Regions from separate parts of the Rhodoplanes azumiensis genome, predicted to be linked through region 1. Evidence: predicted binding sites of a transcription regulator. Region 1 holds the regulator's gene; each other region holds the start of a gene.

Region 1 (6,551 bases):
GAGACGCCTGATGGCGCCGCCCCTGTCGGTCGCCGACGCCCTCGCCCGGGTGCTGGAACGGGCCGTGCCGCTGCCGGCCGAGGACGTGCCGGTCGGCGACGCCCACGGCCGCGTGCTCGCCGCGGACTTGGCGGCGCTGCGCACCCAGCCGCCCGACGACGTCTCCGCCATGGACGGCTACGCGGTGCGGTTCACCGACGTGACGGCGCCCGGCGCCCGGCTGCGGGTGATCGGCGAGGTGCCGGCCGGGCGGCCGTTCGACGGCACGGTCGGCCAAGGCGAAGCGGCCCGCATCTTCACCGGGGGCGTGATGCCGGCCGGCGCCGACACCGTGGTCGTGCAGGAGAACGCCACCCGCGACGGCGACACCGTCACCTTCTCGGCCGCCGCGGGCATGCGCGGCCGCCACGTCCGCAGCCGTGGCCGCGACTTTTCGACCGGCACGGTTCTGCTCCGCGCGGGCCGCCGCCTGTCGATGCGCGACCTCGCACTCGCCGCCGCCATGAACCACCCGGCCGTGACGGTGCATCGGCGGCCCCGCGTCGGGCTGCTGGCGACCGGCGACGAGCTGGTGCCGCCCGGTACGCCTCCGGGGCCGGGACAAATCGTCTACTCGAACGGCTTCGCCATCGCGGCGCTGGCCCGCCACGAGGGCGCCGACACGCTCGATCTCGGCATCGTGCCGGACCGGCTGGACGACACCGTCGCGGCGATCCGCCGCGCCCGCGCCGAAAACGTCGACGTGCTGGTGACGACCGGCGGCGCCTCGGTCGGCGACTACGACCTCGTCCAGTCGGCGCTCGCGGCCGAGGGCATGCAGCTCGCCTTCTGGAAGATCGCCATGCGGCCCGGCCGGCCGCTGATGAGCGGACGGCTGGGCGACATCCACGTGCTCGGGCTGCCCGGCAATCCGGTGTCCGCCTTCGTCACCGCGGTCCTGTTTCTGGTGCCGCTGCTGCGCCGTCTGCAGGGCCGCGCCGACCTCGCGATCGCGGACGAGCCGGCGGTCGCCGGCGCCGACCTGAAGGCCAACGACGAGCGCGCCGATTTTCTGCGCGCGACGCTCTCGACCGACGCCGAGGGCCGCCTCGTCGCGACGCCGGTGACGGACCAGGACTCCTCGCTGCTCGCCCCGCTCGGCCTCGCCGACGGGCTGCTGATGCGGCCGCCGCACGCGCCCGCCGTCACGGCCGGCGGCCCCTGCCGCGTGATTCGTCTGCCGGCCTGACCGGCCGCGCCGCCGCGCCGATCGGACACGGTCGATCGGCCGGCGCAGCGCTCGCGTTCCCCCGGGTGCACGGTTTTGCTCGCCTGAACCAGGCCTTAGGGCTAACCAACATTCGCCGTGACCTGTCGATTCCCCCGGCCGGCATTAAAAGGTTGCGGAACACATGCCGAACAGATAGGGTATGTTCATGATTTGTTTAGGCGGCTGCGTTGCACTGCCTGAGCAAGCCCCGGGGGACGACGCATGTTGACGCGGAAGCAGTTCGAGCTGTTGCGGTTCATCCACGAACGCCTGAAGGAAAGCGGCGTGCCGCCGTCCTTCGACGAGATGAAGGACGCGCTCGACCTGCGCTCCAAGTCCGGCATCCACCGCCTGATCACGGCCCTGGAGGAGCGCGGCTTCATCCGCCGCCTGCCCAACCGGGCGCGCGCCATCGAGGTGATCAAGCTGCCCGAATCGGTCGGCCACGGCGTCATGGCGGGCGGCCGCGCCCGCGGCTTCACGCCGAGCGTCATCGAAGGCAATCTCGGCCGGGTTCGCCCGCCCGCCCCGCAGCCGCAGGACGAGGACACGGCCCGCCCGATCGCCGTGCCGGTGATGGGCCGGATCGCCGCCGGCACCCCCATCGAGGCGATCCAGACCAAGAGCTCGATCGTCAACGTGCCGCCCGAGCTGTTGAGCGCCGGCGACCATTTCGCCCTCGAGGTGCGTGGCGATTCGATGATCGACGCCGGCATCCTCGACGGCGACATCGCCCTGATCCGCCGCTCCGAGAACGCCGACACGGGCGACATCGTCGTCGCCCTGGTCGACGAGGAGGAGGCGACGCTCAAGCGCTTCCGCCGCCGCGGCGCCTCGATCGCGCTGGAGCCCGCCAACGCCTCCTACGAGGTGCGCATCCTTCCCCCCAACCGGGTGCGCATCCAGGGCAAGCTCGTCGGCCTGATGCGGCGGTACTGAGCCGCCCTGCGCCGGCCGCGCCGGCCGCGACGCGGAGGCCCGCATCGTCCGCCGGGGCGTCCCGTGCCGATCCGTGCCCATGCGGACGCTCGCGTCCGCATGTCGAGATGGGCCGTGGGCGGCCGCCTCGGGTGCGTCGCGGCGGTGGTGCGGCACGGGCGCGCCGAACGCCGGCGCGAGTTGGGGCACCGGGGGCACCGGCCCCGGCGGCCACCACCATGGATCCGCGCCGGCGCGGTGATCCGGCCCGCGTGCCATGATCGTACCGCAAAGCCGTCGGCAGGGTGCCGGGGACCGCCGGGAGCGCGCTTTTCGCTGGTGCTCGCCCGGCGTTCTTTCTACGTTCCGAGCCCGCCGCGGCCGCCCGCCGACCCGCGGCCGAGCCGTGACTCGGACCGTGACTCGGACCGTGACTTGGACCCTGACTCGGACCATGACCGCAAGGCCCGTGACCGCAAGGCCCGTGACCGCAAGATTCGTGACCGCACGCCGTTGTCTGGACTCCGTATGACCGATCGAAGCGAGACGTCGCGCTCCCGCCGCCCCGACGGGCGGTTGATCTCCATCCGGGGGGCGCGCGAGCACAATCTGAAGAACGTCGACGTCGACCTGCCGCGCGACAAGCTCGTCGTCTTCACCGGCCTGTCGGGCTCGGGCAAATCCTCGCTCGCCTTCGACACCATCTATGCCGAGGGCCAGCGCCGCTACGTCGAGTCGCTGTCGGCCTATGCGCGCCAGTTCCTCGAGATGATGCAGAAGCCGGACGTCGACCAGATCGACGGCCTCTCCCCCGCCATCTCGATCGAGCAGAAGACCACCTCCAAGAACCCGCGCTCGACGGTCGGCACCGTCACCGAGATCTACGACTACATGCGTCTCCTGTGGGCGCGCGTCGGCGTGCCCTACTCGCCGGCGACCGGTCTCCCGATCGAGAGCCAGACCGTGTCCCAGATGGTCGACCGGGTGATGGCGCTGCCGGAGGGGACGCGGCTCTATCTGCTGGCGCCGCTCGTGCGCGGCCGCAAGGGCGAGTACAAGAAGGAGCTGGCCGAGCTCCTCAAGAAGGGGTTCCAGCGGGTCAAGATCGACGGCGCCTTCCACGAGATCGCCTCGGCGCCGGCGCTCGACAAGAAGTTCAAGCACGACATCGACGTGGTGGTGGACCGCATCGTCGTACGTCCCGACATCGCGACGAGGCTCGCCGAATCCTTCGAGACCGCGCTGAAGCTCGCCGACGGCATCGCCGTGGTGGAGTTCGCGGACGACACCGCGGCCACCGCGGCGGCCAAGAGGACCGCCAAGATCCACGACCAGAGCGGGCCGGAGCGCCTGATCTTCTCCGAGAAATTCGCCTGCCCGGTGTCGGGCTTCACGATCTCCGAGATCGAGCCGCGGCTGTTCTCGTTCAACTCGCCGCACGGCGCCTGCCCGGCCTGTGGCGGCCTCGGCCTCGACCAGAAGATCGACCCGGATCTCGTGGTGCCGGACCGCGGCGTGTCGCTCAAGCGCGGGGCCGTCGCGCCGTGGGCGAAGTCGTCGTCGCCTTATTACGGGCAGACGCTGGAGGCGCTCGCCAAGCACTACCGCTTCACGCTCGACACGCCGTGGAAGGATCTGCCGAAACGCGCCCAGGACGCGATCCTGTTCGGCTCCGGCGAGGACGAGATCAAGTTCGTCTACGACGACGGCATGCGGGCCTACACGACCCACAAGCCGTTCGAGGGCGTGGTCAACAATCTGGAGCGGCGTTGGCGCGAGACCGACAGCGAGTGGGCGCGCGAGGAGATCTCGAAGTACTTCACGGCCATCCCGTGCGCATCGTGTGACGGCCACCGCCTCAAGCCCGAGGCCATGGCCGTGAAGGTCGACGGCCGGCATATCGGCGAGGTGTCGGCGATGTCGGTGCGAGGCGCCGGCGAATGGTTCTCCGCCCTGCCGAAGACCCTCGACGCCAAGCAGACCGAGATCGCGGCCCGCATCCTGAAGGAGATCCGCGAGCGCCTCGCCTTCCTCGACGATGTCGGCCTCGACTATCTGACGCTGGCGCGCGCCTCCGGCACGCTCTCGGGCGGCGAGAGCCAGCGCATCCGCCTCGCCTCGCAGATCGGCTCCGGCCTCACCGGCGTTCTGTACGTGCTGGACGAGCCGTCGATCGGCCTGCACCAGCGCGACAACGCGCGGCTGATCGAGACGCTGAAACGGCTGCGCGACCTCGGCAACACCGTGATCGTGGTCGAGCACGACGAGGACGCGATCCGCACCGCCGACTGGGTGCTCGACATCGGCCCCGGCGCCGGAATCCACGGCGGCGAGATCGTCTCGCAGGGCACGCCGGCCGAGCTGATGGCCGACCCGAAGTCGGTGACGGGCCAGTATCTCACCGGCGCGCGCTCGATCCCGATCCCGCCCCGCCGCCCGCCGGACCCCCGGCGGGTCGTGCGCGTCGTCGGGGCGCGCGGCAACAACTTGAAAAACGTCTCCGCCGACATCCCGCTCGGCCTGTTCACCTGCATCACCGGCGTCTCGGGCGGCGGCAAGTCGACGCTCTTGATCGACACCCTCTTCAAGGCGGTCGCCCGCAAGCTGCACGGCGCCGCCGAGGCCCCGGCCCCGCACGAGCGCATCGAGGGGCTGGAGCACATCGACAAGATCATCGACATCGACCAGTCGCCGATCGGCCGCACGCCGCGCTCGAACCCGGCGACCTACACGGGCGCGTTCACGCCGATCCGCGAGTGGTTCGCGGGGCTCCCCGAGGCGAAGGCGCGCGGCTACGAGCCCGGGCGCTTCTCGTTCAACGTCAAGGGCGGCCGCTGCGAGGCCTGCCAGGGCGACGGGGTGATCAAGATCGAGATGCACTTTTTGCCGGACGTCTACGTCACCTGCGACGTCTGCAAGGGCAAGCGCTACAATCGCGAGACGCTCGACGTCACCTTCAAGGGCAAGTCGATCGCCGACGTGCTCGACATGACGGTCGAGGAAGGCGCCGAGTTCTTCAAGGCCGTGCCGCGGGTGAGGGAAACCCTCAAGACGCTGCATCGCGTCGGGCTGGACTACATCAAGATCGGCCAGCAGGCGACGACGCTGTCGGGCGGCGAGGCGCAGCGCGTGAAGCTGGCGAAAGAGCTGTCGAAGCGCGCGACGGGCCGCACGCTCTACATCCTGGACGAGCCGACGACGGGCCTGCACTTCCAGGACGTCGAGAAGCTCTTGGAAGTGCTGCACGAGCTGGTCGCCCAGGGCAACACGGTCGCCGTGATCGAGCACAATCTCGAGGTGATCAAGACGGCCGACTGGATCATCGACCTCGGCCCCGAAGGCGGCGACGGCGGCGGCGAGATCGTCGCCATCGGCACGCCCGAGGACGTGATCAAGGAGAAGCGGAGCTACACGGGGCAGTTCTTGAAGCCGGTGCTGGAGCGGAAGCCGGTCTCGACCGGTGCGACAGCGGCCGGGCGCGGCGCGGGGAACGGGCGCCGAAGGAAGGGTGCGCAGGCGGCGGAGTGACCGACGCCCATTAAATAATCACCGATCCCCTTGCAGTATCTCCGATACCCTACCGGGATTCAGATTTAGGAAGCGTAGCCCGGGTCGTCGTAGGGCGGAATAGCGAAGCGTATTCCGCCGATCCGGCGCCTCGCTCGGCGCGAGGCCCTTCGGCGCAAAACGCTTCGCTATTGCGCCCTACGATCGCGGCTCGTCGCGTTCGCCGAACTTGCCCGTGGCATCCTCCTCGCCGGCCCAATCCTCCGGAAACACGCCGGCCCGGACGTCCCGGTGAAACGACGAAAACGGCCAGTCGACGACCCGCCGGACCAGGCCATGCTTCACCGGATTGATGTAGCAATACTCGACGTGGCGGGCGTAATCGCGCTCGTCGCGGATCAGGTGCTCCCAGAAGCGCCGCTGCCAGATGCCCCGCTCGCCGCGCGCGATGCCGACCGGGCTTCGACACTCGGTGGGCGCAAGCGCCTGGACGAAGCGGGTCTTGATCATCCGCCAGCGGATGGAGAAGTCGGCGTCGCCGGGCGGCAGGGTCCAGACCGCGTGCAGGTGGTCGGGCAAAACGACCGCGGCATCGATCTGGAAGGGATAGCGTCGGCGCGTCCATGCCGTCGCGCGGCGCAGCGGGTCGATATGGTCGACCAGCGCCGTGCTGCCGCGATCGAGCAGCGTCACGGTGAAAAACCAGCAGCCGCCCGGAACGAACGCGCGACGATAGTTCGGCATGAGGGGGACGGTACAGCCGCACGGAACCGTCCATCAAGGCTGCCGGCGCAATACGCTGCGCTATTGCGCCCTACGATTTCGCACCGCAGCATCGCCTGCGACACTCCGGCCTCCCACCTTGGCAGCGGCCCGC
Region 2 (6,551 bases), on a different contig from region 1:
CACCGCCTCGCGCGACGATCCGCTCGTCATCCATGGGGTGGTGACCGGCACGGCGCAGCGGCAAACGACGCGCAGGGCCCAGGCGAAGAAGGGCGTGCGGCCCGTGCTCGAGACCACGCCGATCGTGCGGGCGCCGACGAGCTCCGGCAAGAGCGGGGTCACCAGCGCGAGCGTGGACGGGCTGGTCTCCCGGATGGCGACGGCGCGCGCCGCCGCCGACGGCGGCCCGGGCAGCGTCACGGCGGCGACCAGGGCGCCGGCCGACACGGCGGTTCCGGCGACCATCGCGCCGGCCGGCCAGCGGCGCGCCAGGGCGGCGACCAGGACACCGGCGCCGACGCCCGCCCCGACCCACCAGGCGAACAGCCAGGAGGCGAGGAAGCGGGCCTGATGATGCGGATGGACGATCACGCCGGCCGTGCCCACCAGAGCGAGGGCGATCACGGCGCGCCCCCCGGGCGGCCAGCGCCGCTTGAAGACGAGCGCGGTCGCGAACAGCACCAGCGTCGCGACCGCGACGGTGGGGGTCGCGTGAAACCCGTCGGCCGCCGCGGTCGCGTAGAAGCGCGCGGTGCTCAACGGCTCGAAGGTGGCGTCGGCCGGCCCGTTCGCCGGACTGACGAACCACAGGAAGCCGGGCAGGCGCTTGGGGATCAGGAACGACACGGCGACCGGCAGGACGTGCCAGGCGAGGATCGCCCGGCCCGGCACGCCGAGCGCCGAGGCCAGGCGATCGCGGTGCCGCCGCCACGCCACGACGGCGCGGGCGAACAGGAGCGCATAGGCGACGGTGACGAGGTTTTCGGGAGGATAGAGCGACACGGGCCGACCGAACAGGTCGAGGCTGGTCGGCCCCCGGCGATAGATCACGGCCACCAGCACGGCGACGCCGAGCGCGGCGATCAGCAGTGGGTCGGTCGAAAGGCGCGTGACGACGCGGCCGGGGCGCAGCGCGCGGACCGGCCCGACGGCCGCGCGGGCGCGGCGGACGAGCCCGACGCCGGACTCGATCGCCACCGTGACGACGAGGCTCGCGACCACCAGGCCCCAATAGTTGCCCTTGTGGAAGAACAGCACCGTGAGGACGAGGCCGAGCATGCGCCAGCGCCGGACGGCCTCGCCGACCCCGCTCTCGGTGCCGCTCTCGGTCCCGGCGTCGGTGCCGGTGCCGTGGTGGCGCGGCGTCTCCATGGCGCGCAGAAAGCAGAGGAGCGTCAGCGCCGACAAGGCGGCGCCGAGCGTCTCCAGCATCACGTCCGACCCCAAGAGCGCGAAGGCCGGGGCCGACAGCGCGAGCGCACCGGCGACCGCGGCGGCGACCGCTCCGGCCGGCCCGGCCGACGGCGATCCGGCGCCGGGCGGCACGGCGCCGGACGGCGCCCCGGGAGACGTCTCGACCAGGCGACGCGCCAGCACGGCGGTCAGCACGACCGTCAGGATCCAGCCGAGCAGCGCCGGCACGATCGCGAGGCGCAGGTCCGGGCCGCCGGGGAGCATCACGGCGGCGAGCAAGAGCCCGTTGACGGGCGGCCACACGACGGATCGGGACAGATGCGAGACGAAGCCGCCGAGGTCGCCGGTGCGCAGCGCCAGGGCGAGATCGAGGCCAAAGCCGAAATGGCCGTCGCGGTCGTGGTGAACATCGGTCCACAGCGTCTCGGGCGCCCACCAGTAGGCCCGGAGCATGGCGGCGGCGAGGGCGAGAGCGAGGGCCGCGACGACGAGGACGGCCAGCCGGCCGGCCCAACGCGGTGCCGGCGTGGCGGGGGCGGCGGACGGCGGGCGCGACGACGATCGTGCCGCGGTGAAAGGCAGATCGCCGAGCACGGCGGGCGACGCGCCGGGCGGAGCGAAAGCCGCCGATGCGGACGGGGCGTGCGCTGCGGCCGATGCGGCCGATGCGGCAGGCGCGGCCGGCGCGGCCCGGACGGGCGAGGCGCAAGCCGTGGATCGTTCGCCCGCACCGGCCGAGGCGCCTGGTGCTCGGGCGAGCCGCGCCGGAGCGAGCGGAGGAGCCGGCTGAGGAGATCGCGGCCGCGACGGCCGGTGAGACGATATCGGCATCGCGTCGGACTAGCCGAGCGGTGACGCGCCGGCAATCGGACTTTCACGACGAACCGGCACGCGCGCCGACCGCTCGCGTGTCGGAGCGGGGCGCATGCCGGGGTACGTCGCGGGGTTTCGACACAGGGGCCGAACCGGGGCGCGAAGCAGGATCAGAAGCAGGGACCGAACGTCTCCGCCCCGCACGATCGCGAAATCGCCGGGCGGAGACGTCCGCTGGCCATCCCACCACGGAGGCTCAGCTCTCGAAACACGGCGCCGGACCCACGGCGCTCGCAACCAAACGTTCCGACGAGGGCGTCCGAAAAGGCTCGAACGAACGCCCTCGAAGCGCTGCGAAGCGCGCTCCGTCCCCGGGGAGGGAGCGCGCTTCGATGATCTCGTCGCGGCCGGCGCCGCACCGGGCGGCACCGCTCACCGCCGCCGCGGTGCCTACTCCTCGGCCCCCTCGTCGTCGTCCTCCTCGGGCTCGCCGGCGAGGATCTGCTCGGCGATCAGGCCGGCGTTCTGGCGCACCGCCTGCTCGATCTTGGCGGCGACGTCGGGATTGTTGCGCAGGAACGTCTTGGCGTTCTCGCGACCCTGGCCGATGCGGGTCGAGTCGTAGGAGAACCAGGCGCCCGACTTCTCGACGATCCCGGCCTTGACGCCGAGGTCGATGATCTCGCCGAGCTTGGACACGCCCTCGCCGTACATGATGTCGAACTCGACCTGCTTGAACGGCGGCGCGAGCTTGTTCTTCACCACCTTGACGCGGGTCTGGTTGCCGATGACCTCCTCGCGCTCCTTGATGGCGCCGATGCGCCGGATGTCGAGGCGCACCGAGGCGTAGAACTTGAGCGCGTTGCCGCCCGTCGTGGTCTCGGGCGAGCCGTACATCACGCCGATCTTCATGCGGATCTGGTTGATGAAGATCACCATGGTGTTGGAGCGGCTGATCGACGCCGTGAGCTTGCGCAGCGCCTGGCTCATCAACCGGGCCTGCATGCCGGGCTGGGCGTCGCCCATGTCGCCCTCGAGCTCGGCGCGCGGCACCAGGGCGGCGACCGAATCGACCACCAGCACGTCGACGGCGCCGGAGCGCACCAGCGTGTCGGCGATCTCCAGCGCCTGCTCGCCGGCGTCCGGCTGCGAGATCAGGAGGTCGTCGAGATTGACGCCGAGCTTGCGGGCATAGACCGGGTCGAGCGCGTGCTCGGCGTCGACGAAGGCGCAGATGCCGCCCTTCTTCTGCGCCTCGGCGACGGTGTGGAGAGCGAGCGTCGTCTTGCCCGAGGATTCGGGGCCGAAGATCTCCACCACGCGGCCGCGCGGCAGCCCGCCGACGCCCAGCGCGATGTCGAGGCCGAGCGAGCCGGTCGACACCGTCTCCACCTCGAGCGGCTTGGTCGACTTGCCGAGCCGCATGATCGAGCCCTTGCCGAAAGCGCGCTCGATCTGGGTGAGCGCGGCATCGAGGGCCTTGGTCTTGTCCATGGAGGTATTCTCAACGACTCGCAGGGGGGCCGACGCCATCAACGCCTCCTCTATGCCCGGGATTCGGAGGGCCGACAACGCAGGCCGCGCCTCCATGATCTAGACCGTACATCATCTGTTCTCAGTTCGCAATATGTTCTCTTTTCGTCCGTCATTCGGGCTCGCGATGGAAGCGAAAACGCTCTTTGTCCGCGCGTGAAACAATTATTTGTCCGCGGCAGATCAACCAAGCTACTGATATTCCAGCGGTTCCGTTGTCATAATAGGATCCTCACTTGGTCACCCTGGATTGTGGCAGGATGACGGCGGACACAGAATGTCTGCAAACACCCTAAGTCATTCGGCGCGCTAACAAAAAAGAGGGCATAGAGAGGAACCATCGCCGCCGAATCGATCGCGCGGCGGGGAGGTGGGGAACCGAGTGGGGAACTCAGTCCCGCGGAAAGAGGCCCGCACGAGCAAGCCGCTCGTTGTCGGCGTCGCCAGGGGAAATGCTGCCTTTGCCGAGCCATGCCTGTTCGGTGCGGATATCTAGGTACTTCTCGCGCACGTACTCGGCCAAGAAGATCAAAATTGTCCCGCGAAGAGACCGTGCAGCATCGCCCGGCGAATGCACCTCCTCGCCAATCGACCTCACTGTGACCTTACGGTTTTGATCAATATGCAGGAGTGACGTGACCTCTTCGCCTAACACGTCCTCAAGAGCACCCTTCAATGAAATAGAATCGAGATCAAGCCCACCAAAGAGAAGAAGATCGGCCTCAATGCAAAGAACATCGCAGCATTTTACTATAAATGCGATCGGCAACGACACCTTTCCAGTCAAATAGTTTTGCACGGTTCTATACGGCAACCCGCTCTTTTCGCTCAACTCCCGGATCGTTACATCACGACGCTTCATCAAAACACGGATGCGCTCGGCAACCCGCTGATCCGACGTGTCTCGATCCGGCTTGAACATGCTTGACCATGCACACGATCGTGTGCATTCTCCGCTTCATGATGCACCAAATCATGTACAAGCCCAAGCTCGCCGTCGTCGGCTCACCCGAGCTGTACAATATGGTGAGGGCGGCTTTCGTATCTCGCGGCACCTCGTTGAACGCGTGGTGTAAAGCAAATGGGCATAACCGGCAAACGGTCGAGCGCGCACTGAAAGGAGAAAGGTTCAACCCGCGATCTCTTGAGCTTCGCAGCAAAATAGTTGATGAATTATTCTGTTCGGAGAGCAATGCGTGATGGCTTACATCACGTCGAGACAGCTTTCCGAGGTCGCTGGGGTAACGCAGCGCGCGTGTAAGAAAGCACTACGGGCCGCGCTCAACTTCGGAACACCCTGGCGCGAAGCGCACCTGTCTGTCCGATTCTGTCATGGGGCGAAAGGCGGAGGTCGCTCTGGGGCTTCTTACGAAGTTCTTCTCTCATCTCTGCCGGTCGATATCCAACAGGCTTGGAAGGCCCTTCAAACCCGCTCCAAAGCCTCGTCTGCGCCCGCCCTTCGTGACGATCGGCCCGGCCTCGCGTCGTACCGGCTGCACCTGATTCAGCCCGCCCTGGTCCATCCTCCCCGAAGCAGGGAGCGGGCCGCGGCGGTCCGGACGATCGCCGAGACGACGCGCATCGGGCCGGACGGCCAGCCGCTCCCGCAGTCCCTTTCCACCAAGACGGTCCAGCGGTGGATCGCCGCCTATGAAGCGCAGGGCGTCGCCGGCCTGATGCCGCGCGCTCGGCGCGACAAGGGCGAGCGCCGGGTGGTGATCTCTCAGGCGTGGTTCGCCAAGGCGCGCGCGTACCTCCACTCCGTAGCCGTCGCCCGGATCGACGACGAGCTGCGGGCCTATGTCCGATCGATGCACGCTGCGGGTGAGACACCCGGGCGCATTCTGTTCCGCACCGGCATGAAGCTCCGGGAGCTGTCGGCCGCCGCCGGCATGCCGGTCGACGAGATGAACAAGGCGGTGTTCTCGGTGCCGCGGGTCTACGTGGTCAACGAGCGGCTGTGGCGCAAGATCGCGACGCGCGACCGCGATGCCAAGGCGTGGCACGACTTGCGGCCGTCGATGATCCGGAAGCTCGCCGAGCGGCCGACCGAGTTCGACATCGACGCGATGCACTTCGACCACACGGTCCGGCGCCCGGACGGCACCGTGGCGTATCCGAAGGCGATCGTGGCGATGTGCCGTGCGACGCACCGGCTGTTTGTCGTGCCGTTCCTGCTCGACCAGCGCGAAGGTCTTCGTCAGCAGCACGTCGCGCTCTTCATCGAAGCACTGCTCGACCAATGGGGCACCCCGGACCGTTTGACGATCGACAACGGCGGCGAGTTCGGAGCGGTGCCCGATCTCTCCGACCTCCTGCAGATCGTCTCACAGGTCCATTCCGCGAACGGCCGCCGGCCGGTGATCCACGCCCAGCCCTACAATGCGCGGGCCAAGGTGGTCGAGAACGGCATCGGCGTGCTGCAACGGGTGTGGCTCGCCGGCCTGCCCGGCCACGTCGGAAACAACCGGATCAACAAGAAGACGCAGAAGGTCGGCCGCCCGACCACGCCTTTCCCGGGCAGCTTCGACCTCTTCTGTGACATCGTCCAGATGCGGGTGCGCGAGTACAACGCAGCCCCGCAGCGCGGCAAGCTCAAGGGGCGCTCGCCGGACGAAGCCTACCAAGCGCACATCGATGCCGGGTTCATGATCGCCAAGGTGGACCGCGCGTCACTGATGCTCGCCTTCTCGACTCGCGACGAGGCTTCGGTCGGCAAGTTCGGCATCAAGGTCAACGGCCAATACTGGACGTGCAAGGAACTTCGCTACCGCTCCGGCGAGAAGATCGGTGTTCTCAAGGGGCGCTTCCACGACTGGCCGCTGGTTCCCCTGTTCGATCTCAACGACGAGCGCACGATCATCGGCTACGCCGAGCCGAACAAAGAGGCAGACGGCAACGATCCGGCGAACGCCCGAAAGCAGAAGCAGGGCGAGCGCTCGTTCAACGCGCGGCCTCGCGAGCTGGCCAAG
Region 3 (6,551 bases), on a different contig from region 1:
GCAACCCGGAGCTGGCGCTGGCCAGCATGGGCATCTACGTCTTCAACACCAAGTTCCTGATCGACCAGGTGCGCCGCGACGCCCAGGATCCGCACTCGACGCACGACTTCGGCAAAGACATCGTCCCGTATCTGGTCAAGTACGGAAAGGCGGTGGCGCATCCGTTCTCGCGCTCCTGCGTGCGCTCGCGCGAGGAGACGGCCGTCTACTGGCGCGACGTCGGCACCATCGGGGCCTACTGGGAAGCGAACATCGACCTCACCGCCGTGGTGCCGCAGCTCGACCTGTTCGACCACAACTGGCCGATCTGGACCTATGCCGAGATCACGCCGCCGGCCAAGTTCGTGCACGACGAGCAGGGCCGCCGCGGCACCGCGATCGCCTCGCTGGTCGCCGGGGGCTGCATCATCTCGGGCGCCTCGATCCGGCGCTCGCTGGTCGGCACCGGAGCGCGCGTGCACTCCTATGCCTTCGTCGAGAACTCGGTGATCCTCCCGCAGGTCGACATCGGGCGCGGGGCGCGGCTGCGCAACGTCGTGATCGACAAGGGCACCGTGATCCCGCCCAAGCTCGTCGTCGGCGAAGATCCCGAGCTCGACGCCGACAGGTTCCGTCGCACCGAGGACGGCATCTGTCTCATCACCCAGCAGATGATCGATCGGTTGTGATCGCAGCGACGCCGATCCACGTCCTGTCCGTCGTCTCCGAGATTTTCCCCTTCGTGAAGACCGGGGGTCTCGCCGACGTCGCCGGCGCACTGCCGGCGGCGCTCGCCCCCGAGAACGTCCGCACCGTCACGCTGATCCCCGGCTATCCGGACGTGATGGCGGCGCTGCGCGACGTGAGCCCGATCCTCGCCGTCGACGACCTGTTCGGCGGCCCGGCCCGCCTCCTGCACGGCCGCGCCAGGCAGCTCGAGCTGATCGTCATCGACGCGCCGCATCTCTACGACCGGCCCGGCAATCCCTACATGGCGGCGGACGGCCGCGACTGGCCCGACAACGCGATCCGGTTCGGCGCGCTCGGCCTGATGGCGGCGCGACTCGGCGCCGGCGAGGTGCCGGCCTTCCGGCCGGACGTGCTGCACGCCCACGACTGGCAGGCGGGGCTTTCGGCCGCCTATCTGCGCTACCGGTTCGAGCGCCGGCCCCGCACCGTGATGACGGTGCACAACCTCGCCTTCCAGGGCCTGTTCCCGGCGTCGCTCCTGTCCGCCCTGGCGCTGCCGCCGCCGGCGTTCTCGATCGACGGGGTCGAGTTCCACGGCGAGATCGGCTTCCTCAAGGCCGGCCTCGCGCTCTCGGACTGGATCACCACGGTGTCGCCGACCTACGCGGCCGAGATCCGCACCCGCGAGTTCGGCATGGGCCTCGACGGGCTCCTGCGCGGCCGCACCGAGCGGCTCTCCGGCATCCTCAACGGCATCGACGACACGGTGTGGAATCCGGGCCGCGATCCGCTGATCGCCGCCACCTTCGACGCCCGTCGAATCGCGCCGCGCATCGCCAACAAGGCGGAGCTGAAGAAGCGCATGGGGCTCGCCACCGACGACGCGCTCTTGTTCGGCGTGGTCAGCCGGCTGACCTGGCAGAAGGGCCTCGACATGCTGGTCGAGGTGCTGCCGACGCTGCTCGCCACCGGCTCGCAGCTCGTCGTGCTCGGCTCCGGCGAGCGCAACCTGCAGCAGGCGTTCTTGGACGCCGCCCGCATCCATCCGGGCCGCGTCGCCTGCGTGATCGGCTACGACGAGGCGCTCGCTCATCTGATCCAGGCCGGCGCCGACGCCCTCCTGATGCCGTCGCGCTTCGAGCCGTGCGGGCTGTCGCAGATGTGCGCGCTGCGCTACGGGACCGTGCCGGTGGTCAGCCATGTCGGTGGGCTCGTCGACACCGTGATCGACTGCAACGACATGGCGATCGCCGAGGGAGTCGGCACCGGCATCCAGTTCCGCCCGACCATCGGCATGCTGGAGGCGGCGGTCCTGCGCGCCACCGCGCTGTGGCGCAACGGCAAGGTCTGGCGCCGCGTCCAGCGCAACGCCATGCGGGCCGACGTCTCCTGGCGCCGCTCCGCCCGGCGCTACGCCACCCTCTACCGCGCCCTGATGGCCGAGCGGCGGCGGTAGGCGTCCGACCCGTGGATCCACCTCGGGCGGAAGCCCCCGCGGCACCGCCTCTGCTCATCGAGCCCTCCCCGAAACGCATGGCGGCCGCCGCAGGACGGCCATGCCGGCGCGATTCACGGTTCGGCGACATCCTTGATGTAGACAGGGGCTCCTGGACGAGCACACGACGTCGCCTGGTTGTTCGATCGGACCCCGCACGCGCTCGACGATCCGGCCTCCGGCCGGCCCACCCGCGCCAATGACGGCTTTCCGATGCACGACCTCGGCCTCACCCTCTTCAACGTCGTCGCCAGCAATCCGCTCCCCGCCGGCGCGGTGCTCGGCTCGTCCCTGCTGACGCTCCTCGCCTTCGTCTATCCGCGCTCCGGGCTGAACTGACCGGCGGGGCGCCGCCGGTCGCCCTCCCGCGCTGTTCCCTAATTGTTCTTGCCGCACCGACGACACCCTGCTACCCTGGCGGGCATTCCGAGTTCGGGGGCGGTGGCATGGTGCAGCGGGTGACGACCGTGGCGTTCGAGGGCATCGAGGCGCGGGCCGTCGACGTCCAGGTTCAGGTCGCCCCTGGCTTGCCGGCCTTCAACGTGGTCGGCCTGCCCGACAAGGCCGTCTCGGAGGCGCGCGAAAGGGTGCGGGCGGCGCTGGTCGCGTCGGGGCTCGCGCTGCCGGCGCGGCGCATCACCGTCAACCTCGCCCCGGCCGACCTGCCCAAGGAGGGCAGCCATTACGATCTCCCGATCGCGCTCGGCCTGATGGGTGCCATCGGGGCGATCCCGCCCGACGCGCTCGACGGCTACACGGTGCTGGGCGAGCTCGGGCTCGACGGCTCGATCGCCGCGGTCGCCGGCGTGCTGCCGACCGCGATCGCCGCCAACGCGCGCGGCGACGCGCTGATCTGCCCGGCCGCCTGCGGCCCGGAGGCCGCCTGGGCGAGTCCCGACATGACGATCGTCGCGGCCGGCTCGCTGATCCAGTTGGCCAATCACTTCAAGGGCACGCAGGTGCTCACGCGGCCGCAGCCGCGGATTCGCGCGGCGGCGGCCGCGCTCCCCGACCTCGCCGACATCAAGGGCCAGGAGAACGCCAAGCGGGCCCTCGAGATCGCCGCGGCCGGCGGCCACAACATGCTGATGATCGGCCCGCCGGGGGCCGGCAAGTCGATGCTCGCCGCGCGGCTGCCGTCGATCCTGCCGCCGCTGTCGCCGGTCGAGCTCCTGGAGGTGTCGATGATCGCCTCGGTCGCGGGCGAGATCCGCGACGGAGCGCTCAGCGACCGACGGCCGTTCCGCAGCCCGCACCACTCCGCCTCGATGCCGGCCCTGGTCGGCGGTGGCCTGAAGGCACGGCCCGGCGAGATCTCGCTCGCCCACAACGGCGTCCTGTTCCTCGACGAGCTGCCGGAGTTCGAGCCGCGGGTGCTCGAATCGCTGCGCCAGCCGCTGGAGACCGGCGAGGTGGCGATCGCCCGGGTCAATCACCGGGTCACCTATCCGGCCCGCTTCATGCTGGTCGCCGCCATGAACCCGTGCAAATGCGGCCGCGCCGGAGAGCCCGGCTTCGCCTGCCGGCGGGGGCCGATCGCGCGCTGCACGGCCGAGTATCAGGGCCGCCTTTCCGGCCCGCTGCTCGACCGCATCGATCTGCATGTCGATATCCCGGCGGTGAGCGCCGCCGACCTTGCGCTGCCCCCGGCCACCGAAGGCAGCGCCGCGGTCGCGGCCCGGGTGGCGCTGGCGCGCGAGCTGCAGGCGCAGCGCTACGAGGCGCTCGGCTTTCCGCATGTGCGCACCAACGCGCAGGCACAGGGCGGCCTCCTGGAGGAGGTCGCGACCCCCGACAAGGCCGGGCTCGCGCTGATCCGCGAGGCCGCCGACGCGATGCGGCTGTCGGCGCGCGGCTATCACCGGGTGCTGCGGGTCGCCCGCACGCTCGCCGACCTCGCCGGGGCCGAGCGGGTCGGCCGCGTCCACGTCGCCGAGGCGCTCGCCTATCGGACGCGCGTCGACGAGGTGCGCCGCGCCGCCTGAGCGTTTTTGCCCGTCCGCTGTCCTCCGGCGAGGCGCGCCGGCGCGACGACGCGACCCCGTCCCTTCGCGCGGCGCCCTCGCCGGTTCAGGCTAGATCGATTCCTCGCCTGTTCGGGCTGTGACGGGCGTATTGACCGCCACCCCTGGTTTAATCGAATCTTTCCGCTTCCTTGCCACGATGGGCGACGAGGCAAGACGTCGGGGACGCAGGATGCCGGACCGCAGCGAGCCGAACTCAGCGCAGGCCGAAACCGAGCCCGGCACGGCCGGCGGACCGCCGATGCCGTCGCTCCTCGTCATCGACGACGACACCGTCCACCGGATGATCATCGGCCGGGTGGCGCAGCGGGCCGGCTATCACGTCGTCGACGCCGCGTCCTACGAGCAGGCCGTCGCCCTGCTGGAGCGGCACACCTTCACGCTGATCAGCCTCGATCTCACACTCGGCTGCCACGGCGGCGCCGAGGTGCTGCACGCCGTCGCCGCCCTGGATCTGAAGACCCCGATCGTCATCGTGTCGAGCTCCAACGAGACGATCCGGCGCGAGACCGCGGCGATGGCGAACCTGCTCAGCCTGAACGTCTGCCGCACGCTCCCGAAGCCCGTCGATCTCGCCCAGCTCCGCGCCATCCTGCTGGAGATTCGCCAGCGCGACGCCGTCGGTCTCGCGCCGGCCGGCTGGTCGACGTGACCCCGCCGGGCGGCCCCCCCGGTCCTGCAAGCGGCCGGGCCGCCACGCGCAGCGGCGGCGGCGGCCCGGTCAAGATCTCGCGGCCCTTCGCCGGCCTGATCGCCGGCGCCGTGTTCATGATCGCGACCATCGTCGGGATGAACGCGCTGGTGCTCGGCAATCTGCGCGAAAGCGCGCTCGCCGCCGCCGAGCAGTCGCTCACCCAGCGCAGCGCCATCATGGCCGAGCAGGCCGACCGCGCGCTGCAATCCGTCGATCTGACCCTCAGCGCGCTGCTCGAGCACGTTCCCGACGCGGTGTCGAACGACCGGGCCGAGTTCGGCCGGCGGCTGTCGGGCCTGTCGACCCACACGATCCTGCGCGCCAAGGCGACCGTGGTGCCGCAGCTCGAGGCGCTGTCGCTGTTCGACAGCAGCGGCGCGCTGGTCAACTTCTCGCGCTTCTGGCCGACCCCGGCTCTGTCGATCGCCGACCGCGAGCATTTCCTGCGTCTGCAGACCGAGCGCCTCCCGCACTCGATCATCGGGGCTCCGGTGCAGAGCCGCGTCACCGGCGAATGGCTGGTCGGCCTGCACCGACGGCTCGACGCCTACGACGGCAGCTTCATGGGCATCATGTCGGCGACCCTGTCGCTCGACCATTTCGAGCAGCTCTATCGCGCCGTGTCGCTGTCCGAGCACGACTCGATCGCGCTGATGACCCGCGAGGGCGTCCTGCTGATGCGCCATCCTCGCGTGCCGCTGATCGGCAAGTCCTTCGCGATCCGCGACGGCGGCGAGCGCGCCTACACGGAGCACCTCGTCAGTCCGCTCGACGGCCAGGAGCGGGTCGTCGCGGTGCGGCCCCTGAAGAGCTATCCGCTGGTGATGGTCGCCACCACCACGAAGAACCACGCGCTGGCCGGCTGGCACGCGGTGGTGCGGCTGTCGGTGTTCCTCTCGGTGATCGGCGCCGTGATCGTCATCGTCGCAGCGCTGTCGATCGCGCTGTGGTGGAACGAGCAGACTCGCGCCGTGAAGGCCCGTACCGATCAGATGGCGGCCGAGAACGCCCGCGCCCGCGCCGAGGCGGAGCTGATGCGCGAGCGCGAGAAGGCGGCCGAGGCGGCCAACCGGGCGAAGTCGGATTTCCTGGCCACCATGAGCCACGAGATCAGAACGCCCATGAACGCCCTGCTCGGGCTCGCCGCGACGCTGATGGAGAGCGACCTCGACGCCGAGCAGCGCGTCTGCGTCACCGCGCTGCACGACGCCGGCGACAATCTCCTGCGCATCCTCAACGATATCCTCGACTTCTCCAAGCTCGAGGCCGGCAAGCTCGAATTCGAGGCGATTCCGTTCTCGCCGGCGGCCCTGGTGGACAACGCCGTCAGCATCGTCGGCAAGCGCGCCGCCGATCGCGGCCTCGTCATCCACACCGCGATCGCGCCCGACCTGCCGGCGGCCCTGATCGGCGACGCCGGGCGGCTCCGCCAGGTGCTGCTGAACCTGTTGTCCAACGCCGTGAAGTTCACGTGCCGGGGCGAGATCCGCGTCGCCGTGCGCCGCCTCGGCTGCGACGCGGAGCGGGCCGAGATCGAATGGATCGTCGCCGACACCGGCATGGGCATCGCGGCCGACCGCATTCCGTTCCTGTTCGACAAGTTCACCCAGGCGGACCCGTCGATCAACCGCCGCTTCGGCGGCACCGGGCTCGGGCTCGCCATCTGCAA

Evidence for each region. Region 1 encodes LexA, which represses DNA repair genes until DNA is damaged. Its sites were predicted from a motif close to TGTTCNNNNTGTGTTCNG; they were not measured.
Region 2: a site for LexA is predicted at 3,664-3,681, ahead of recA (recombinase RecA). Genes of this name have one in related genera too.
Region 3: a site for LexA is predicted at 2,536-2,553, ahead of ACFSOX_RS16540 (YifB family Mg chelatase-like AAA ATPase). Genes of this name have one in related genera too.

The regions. Positions count from the first base shown of each region.
Region 1 is NZ_JBHUIW010000012.1:42,184-48,734, forward strand. It holds gene moaC (cyclic pyranopterin monophosphate synthase MoaC) at 1-11, shown strand, start outside; gene ACFSOX_RS11870 (molybdopterin molybdotransferase MoeA) at 11-1,228, shown strand; gene lexA (transcriptional repressor LexA) at 1,472-2,188, shown strand; gene uvrA (excinuclease ABC subunit UvrA) at 2,696-5,695, shown strand; gene ACFSOX_RS11885 (REP-associated tyrosine transposase) at 5,873-6,418, opposite strand.
Region 2 is NZ_JBHUIW010000018.1:87,595-94,145, forward strand. It holds gene ACFSOX_RS15615 (hypothetical protein) at 1-1,827, opposite strand, end outside; gene recA (recombinase RecA) at 2,497-3,579, opposite strand; gene ACFSOX_RS15625 (helix-turn-helix domain-containing protein) at 3,971-4,501, opposite strand; gene ACFSOX_RS15630 (helix-turn-helix domain-containing protein) at 4,779-6,551, shown strand, end outside.
Region 3 is NZ_JBHUIW010000020.1:34,499-41,049, reverse strand. It holds gene glgC (glucose-1-phosphate adenylyltransferase) at 1-668, shown strand, start outside; gene glgA (glycogen synthase GlgA) at 665-2,125, shown strand; gene ACFSOX_RS16545 (hypothetical protein) at 2,303-2,503, shown strand; gene ACFSOX_RS16540 (YifB family Mg chelatase-like AAA ATPase) at 2,611-4,149, shown strand; gene ACFSOX_RS16535 (response regulator) at 4,361-4,840, shown strand; gene ACFSOX_RS16530 (hybrid sensor histidine kinase/response regulator) at 4,837-6,551, shown strand, end outside.